Sediminicoccus rosea: one gene and its partner. The protein of the gene in region 1 interacts with the protein of each later gene in a pairwise test. Links are inferred from orthologs where the notes say so. Each region holds a gene or a part of one and is shown on either strand. Other genes may lie near its edges. The genes, in order: R9Z33_RS07655 and R9Z33_RS18030.

Evidence for each region.
Region 2: the proteins of R9Z33_RS07655 (region 1) and R9Z33_RS18030 interact in binary tests that used the Escherichia coli proteins (3 or more experiments, as listed by UniProt). The link is inferred for Sediminicoccus rosea from one-to-one orthologs.

What each region holds. Positions count from the first base shown.
Region 1 is NZ_CP137852.1:1,603,998-1,606,736, reverse strand. It holds R9Z33_RS07655 (P-II family nitrogen regulator), read left to right. Parts: upstream 1-1,070; coding sequence 1,071-1,409; downstream 1,410-2,739. Other genes in the region: glnA (type I glutamate--ammonia ligase), read left to right, coding at 1,554-2,739; R9Z33_RS07660 (aminotransferase), read right to left, coding at 1-776. UniProt on the Escherichia coli protein: P-II indirectly controls the transcription of the glutamine synthetase gene (glnA). P-II prevents NR-II-catalyzed conversion of NR-I to NR-I-phosphate, the transcriptional activator of GlnA. When P-II is uridylylated to P-II-UMP, these events are reversed.
Region 2 is NZ_CP137852.1:3,772,892-3,776,404, reverse strand. Bases 314-3,313 are described here. They hold R9Z33_RS18030 (two-component system sensor histidine kinase NtrB), read left to right. Parts: upstream 314-1,228; coding sequence 1,229-2,398; downstream 2,399-3,313. Other genes in these bases: ntrC (nitrogen regulation protein NR(I)), read left to right, coding at 2,395-3,313; dusB (tRNA dihydrouridine synthase DusB), read left to right, coding at 314-1,232. In the rest of the region: R9Z33_RS18040 (bifunctional 2-C-methyl-D-erythritol 4-phosphate cytidylyltransferase/2-C-methyl-D-erythritol 2,4-cyclodiphosphate synthase), read right to left, coding at 1-79; more of dusB, read left to right, coding at 192-313; more of ntrC, read left to right, coding at 3,314-3,513.

The DNA of each region.
Region 1 (2,739 bases):
TGGTGCGCCTTCGCCACATTGGGCTGCAGGGCGCGGTCGCAGGTGACGTAGCCCACCTTCCAGCCGGTCAGGTTGAAGGTCTTGCCCGCGCTGCCGATCCGCAAGGACCGCTCGCGCATGCCGGGCAGCGTCATCAGCGGGATGTGCTTCCAGCCATCATAGGTCAGGTGCTCATAGACCTCGTCGCAGATGGCGTAGCAATCATGCCGCGTCACGAGATCGGCGATGAAGGCGAGTTCGGCGGCGGTGAACACCTTGCCCGTCGGGTTCATCGGCGTGTTGAACAGGATGGCCTTGGTCTTCGGCCCGAAGGCGGCGGCGAGTTCGGCGCGCGGCAGCTCCCACTTGGGCGGGCTGAGGCGGACGATGCGCGGGATGGCGCCCAGCAGCTTCACCGTCGGCACGTAGGTGTCATAGAGCGGCTCGATCAGCACGACCTCGTCGCCCGGGTTCAGCACGGCCATCAGGCTCGCCGTGATCGCCTCGGTCGCGCCGGAGGTGACGACGACCTCGGCATTGGGGTCCACCTCGATGCCGTAGAAGCGCTTGTTGGCGGCGGCGACGGCCTGGCGCAGCTCGGGCACGCCGGTCATCGGCGGGTATTGGTTGCGGCCATCCATCAGCGCGTCGGCAGCCGCCTTCAGCACGTCGGGCGGGCCGTCATAATCGGGGAAGCCCTGGCCCAGGTTGATCGCGCCATGCTGCACCGCGAGCGCGGACATGACGGTGAAGATCGTCGTTCCCGTGGCGGAGAGCAGCTCATTCATCGGCTTCATCGGCGGCAACCTTGGCGGCAAGGGGAAAAGGTCCTGCGCTGTAGCATGGGGGCACCCCCGCGGCCACGCAAGGCGCGGGGACCGGACCTGCCTTGATCCTCGGCAGGCTGCCTCCGATTCAGGCTTTCCTGGCCTGGATCCGGACCGGAACCCCATGCGGGCACGATTGCGCCCGTTGCCCGCCGCGTGCAAAAGGCAGTCGGCTTCACGGGAGGCGGCAAGCATCGCCGCCCGGAGCCGATCGGGAAACGTCTTGGGCCAGCCATACGCCCAGGCACAGACATGTTGGATGCGATGAAAAAGATCGAGGCCATCATCAAGCCCTTCAAGCTCGACGAGGTGAAGGATGCCCTGCACGAGATCGGCCTTCAGGGCCTGACGGTGCTCGAGGCGAAGGGCTTTGGCCGGCAGAAGGGCCATACGGAGCTCTATCGCGGCGCCGAATATGTCGTGGACTTCCTGCCCAAGGTGAAGATCGAGGTGATCTGCGCCGATGACATGCTGGAACGCGCGGTCGAGGCCATCCAGGCCGCCGCCCGCACCGGCCGCATCGGCGACGGCAAGATCTTCGTCTCGGACATCGCCGAGGTGATCCGCATCCGCACCGGCGAGCGGGGCGAGGACGCGGTCTGAGGTTGCGGCGCCCTCCCGGAGGGCGCGGACGAGTTTCGCTGCACGCTGGCCCTGGGGGCGTCCCTGGCCAGCGATGCGGCGCCCGCGCGGGAAACGCCCGCGGGGAAATTTCCACAGGGACGCAGGCAACAGGACAGAGACGACATGGCGATGAATTCCCCCGAGGCAGTCTCCAAGGTCATGGAAATGATCAAGGAGAACAGCGTGGAGTATGTGGACTTCCGCTTCACCGACCCGCGCGGCAAGTGGCAGCACACCGCTCAGCACGTCTCCACCATCGAAGAAGAGACCTTCGAGGAAGGGATCATGTTCGACGGCTCCTCGATCGCCGGCTGGAAGGCGATCAACGAGTCCGACATGATCCTGATGCCGGACGCGGCCTCGGCCTGCATGGACCCGTTCTCGGCCAAGCCGCAGCTGATCCTCTTCTGCGACATCTATGAGCCCTCGACCGGCCAGCGCTACAACCGCGACCCGCGCTCGACCGCCAAGAAGGCCGAAGAGTACCTGAAGAGCACCGGCATCGGCGACACCGCCTTCTTCGGTCCGGAAGCCGAGTTCTTCATCTTCGACAATGTGAAGTTCGGCACGGGCGGCAATTTCGGCCATTTCTCGCTCGACAGCATCGAAGGCCCCGGCGCCTCGATGAAGGACTTCCCCGAGGGCAACATGGGCCATCGCCCGGGCGTCAAGGGCGGCTACTTCCCGGTGAACCCGGTGGACAGCGAAGTGGACCTGCGCGCCGAGATGCTCTCGACCATGATCGAGATGGGCGTCGCCGGCGAGAAGCACCACCACGAGGTGGCGCAGTCGCAGCATGAGCTCGGCACCAAGTTCGGCACGCTGGTGACGCAGGCCGACCACATGCAGATCTACAAGTATGTGATCCACAACGTCGCCCACTCCTACGGCAAGTCCGCGACGTTCATGCCGAAGCCCATCTACGGCGACAACGGCTCGGGCATGCACGTGCACCAGTCCATCTGGAAGGATGGCAAGCCGGTGTTCGCGGGCAACGGCTATGCCGACCTGTCCGAGACGGCGCTCTACTACATCGGCGGCATCATCAAGCATGCCAAGGCGCTGAACGCCTTCACCAACCCGCTGACCAACAGCTACAAGCGCCTGATCCCGGGCTTCGAGGCCCCCGTGCTGCTGGCCTATTCGGCCCGCAACCGCTCCGCCTCCTGCCGCATCCCCTACGCGACGAGCCCGAAGGCGAAGCGCGTCGAGGTGCGCTTCCCGGATCCGGGTGCGAACCCCTATCTGGCCTTCGCCGCGATGATGATGGCCGGCCTCGACGGCATCAAGAACAAGATCCACCCGGGCG
Region 2 (3,513 bases), 2.2 Mb from region 1 along the record:
GCAGCGCATATTGCTTGGGTTCGGGGGCGCCGAAGCGCTCGCCGCGCCCGGCGGCCAGGAGAAGGGCTGCGATCATGATCCCGTCCGAATAGGCCATATCGGCGGGGACGGGAATTCTGGGACGGAAATCTCGCGCGGCGATACGCGCGCCGTGGACGCCGGGCTCGGTTTTGCGTATGCCTGCCCAAATGATGAGCAACCGCCTTCGGCCCATCTCGCTTGCGCGCGATGTGACCATCGAAACGCCCGTGATCCTGGCACCCATGTCGGGCGTGACGGACCTGCCCTTCCGCCGCCTTGCGCGGGCCGAGGGCACCGGGCTCGTGGTGAGCGAGATGATCGCCTCGGCCGCCATGATCCGCGAGAATCGCCAGAGCCTGAAGATGTGCGACACGACGGACGAACTGGGCGGGCCGTCCTCGGTCCAGCTCGCCGGCTGCGACCCGGCGGTGATGGCCGATGCGGCTCGCCTCGTCGTGGACAAGGGCGCCGCGATCGTGGACATCAATTTCGGCTGCCCGGTGAAGAAGGTCGCGGTCGGCCAGAGCGCCGGCTCGGCGCTGATGCGCGACGAAATCCGCGCGGCCGCGATCCTCGAGGCGGTGGTCAAGGCCGTGCCCGTGCCCGTGACGCTGAAGATGCGGATGGGCTGGGACCACCAGAGCCTGAACGCGCCCAAGCTCGCCCGCATCGCCGAGGAATGCGGCATCCGCCTTGTCACCATCCACGGCCGCACGCGCCAGCAGCTCTACACCGGTGTCGCGGACTGGGATTTCATCGCCTCGGTGAAGGCGGCGGTCAGCATCCCGGTCATCGCCAATGGCGACATCGTGACGGTGGACAATGCGCTGGATGCGCTGACGCGCTCGGGCGCCGATGGCGTGATGATCGGGCGTGGCTGCTATGGCCGGCCCTGGTTCCCGCGCCAGGTCGCCGCCTTCCTGCGCGAGGGCATCCGCCTGCCCGACCCGACGCTGGAGGAGCAGCTGGCCATCCTGCTCAAGCATTACCGCGCCATCCTGGAGCATCACGGGGAGGGGGTGGGCGTGCGCATGGCGCGCAAGCATGTCGCCTGGTATTCGCGCGGCCTGCCGGGCAGTGCCGAGTTCCGCGCCCAGGTCAATCGCGTCGAGATGGGCGAGGCGGCGGAATCCCTCATCATGGGCTTCTACGGGCCGCTGATTGAGCGCGGCCACGCGCCGGCCGAAACCCCCTGGCAGGAGGCGGCATGACCGGTGTGATCAGCCGCGTGGCCGCCCTGGCCCGCCGCCCGCGCGCCCTGGCACCGCCGGACAGCGCCGCCATCCTTCTGGCGCTGCCCATGCCGGCCGTGGTGCTGGATGGCGAGGACCGCTTCCGCTTCGTGAACCCGGCGGCCGAGCTCTTCTTCCAGCAATCCCAGCAGACCCTGATGGGCATGCAGCTGGCCGAGCTGCTGCCGGCCGACCACCGGCTCTTCGCGCTGTTGCACCAGATCCGCCTGCAGGACAGCCCGGTGGCGGACCATGACCTGTCGCTCGAAAGCCCGCGGCTGCACCGGCATGGCGTCTCGGTCTATGGCGCGCCCATGCCGGACCTGCAGGATGGCGTGGTGCTGACCCTGCAGGATGGCTCGACCGCCGCGATGCTGGACCGCCAGCTGCACTTCCTGGGCGCGGCGCGCGGCGCCACCGCCATGGCCGCCATGCTGGCGCATGAGGTGAAGAATCCGCTCTCCGGCATCCGCGGCGCCGCGCAGTTGCTGGAGCAGGGCGCCTCGGAGGGCGACCGCGAGCTCTGCCTGCTGATCCAGGAAGAGAGCGATCGCATCCGCAACCTGGTGGACCGGATGGAGATGTTCTCCGACCGGCCGATCACGCGCCGCGCGGTGAACATCCATTCCGTGCTCGACCATGTGCGCCGCGTGGCGCAATCGGGCTTCGCCTGCCACCTGCGCATCGTCGAGGAATACGACCCCTCGCTGCCCGCCGTCTGGGGCGACCGGGACCAGCTGATCCAGATCCTGCTCAACCTCGTGAAGAACGCCTCCGAGGCGCTGAGCGATGGCGGCGCCACCGGCGGCGCGGGCGAGATCCAGCTCGCCACCGCCTATCACCACGGCGTGCGGATCGCGGTGCCCGGCAGCAGCGAGCGCGTGCACCTGCCCTTGCAGGTCATCGTGCGCGACAACGGCCCCGGCATCCCCGAGGCGCTGCGCTCCACCCTGTTCGAGCCCTTCGTGACCACGAAGCGCGGCGGGCAGGGGCTCGGCCTCGCGCTCGTGGCGAAGCTGGTTTCCAATCACGGCGGCCTCATCGAATGCGACAGCCGTCCCGGCCGCACCACCTTCCGACTGTCCCTGCCAGCCCAGCCGCCCAATCTGCGTGGGGACGAGGCGGCGAACGAGAGTGACGAATGACCGAATCCCGCACCATCCTGATCGCCGATGACGACCGCGCGATCCGCACCGTCCTCTCCCAGGCGCTGACGCGCGCTGGATACAATGTGCGCGCGACCTCCTCCGCCTCCACGCTGTGGCGCTGGGTGGAGGATGGCGAGGGCGATCTCGTCGTGACCGATGTCGTCATGCCGGACGAGAACGGACTGGACCTGCTGCCGCGCATGAAGCGCATCCGCCCCGATCTCCGGGTGGTGGTGATGTCGGCGCAATCCACCTTCACGACGGCGGTGAAGGCCGCCCAACGCGGCGCCTTCGAATACCTGCCCAAGCCCTTCGACCTGAAGGAGCTGCTCAACGTCGTCGAGCGCGCCCTGGCGCAGCCCGCGACAGCCCTGCCCGCGGACGAGGAGGGCGAGCCGGGCGAGCGCCTCCCGCTCGTGGGCCGCAGCACCGCGATGCAGGAAATCTACCGCACCGTCGCGCGCCTGACGACCGCCGACCTCACCGTCATGGTCACGGGCGAGAGCGGCACCGGCAAGGAGCTGATCGCCCGCGCGCTGCATGACTATGGCAAGCGCCGGCAGGGCCCCTTCGTCGCCATCAACATGGCGGCCATCCCGCGCGAGCTGATCGAGAGCGAGCTCTTCGGGCATGAGCGCGGCGCCTTCACCGGTGCGCTGACCCGCGGCGTAGGCCGGTTCGAGCAGGCCGCCGGCGGCACGCTGTTCCTGGACGAGATCGGCGACATGCCGGCCGAGGCTCAGACCCGGCTCTTGCGCGTGCTGCAGGAGGGTGAGTTCACCACGGTGGGCGGCCGCCAGCCGGTGAAGGCCAATGTCCGCATCGTCGCCGCGACCCACCGGGACCTGCGCGCCTCGATCCGCGCCGGCCTGTTTCGCGAGGACCTGTTCTACCGCCTGAACGTGGTGCCCATCCGTCTGCCGCCGCTGCGCGAGCGGACCGAGGACATCCCCCTGCTGGCGCGGCACTTCCTGGAACGCGCCCGCGCCTCCGGCCTGCCCATGAAGTCGCTGAGCAACGAGGCGCTCGAGCGGCTGAAGCGCCATTCCTGGCCCGGCAATGCGCGCGAGCTGGAAAACCTGATGCGCCGGCTTGCCGCCCTCTACCCGCAG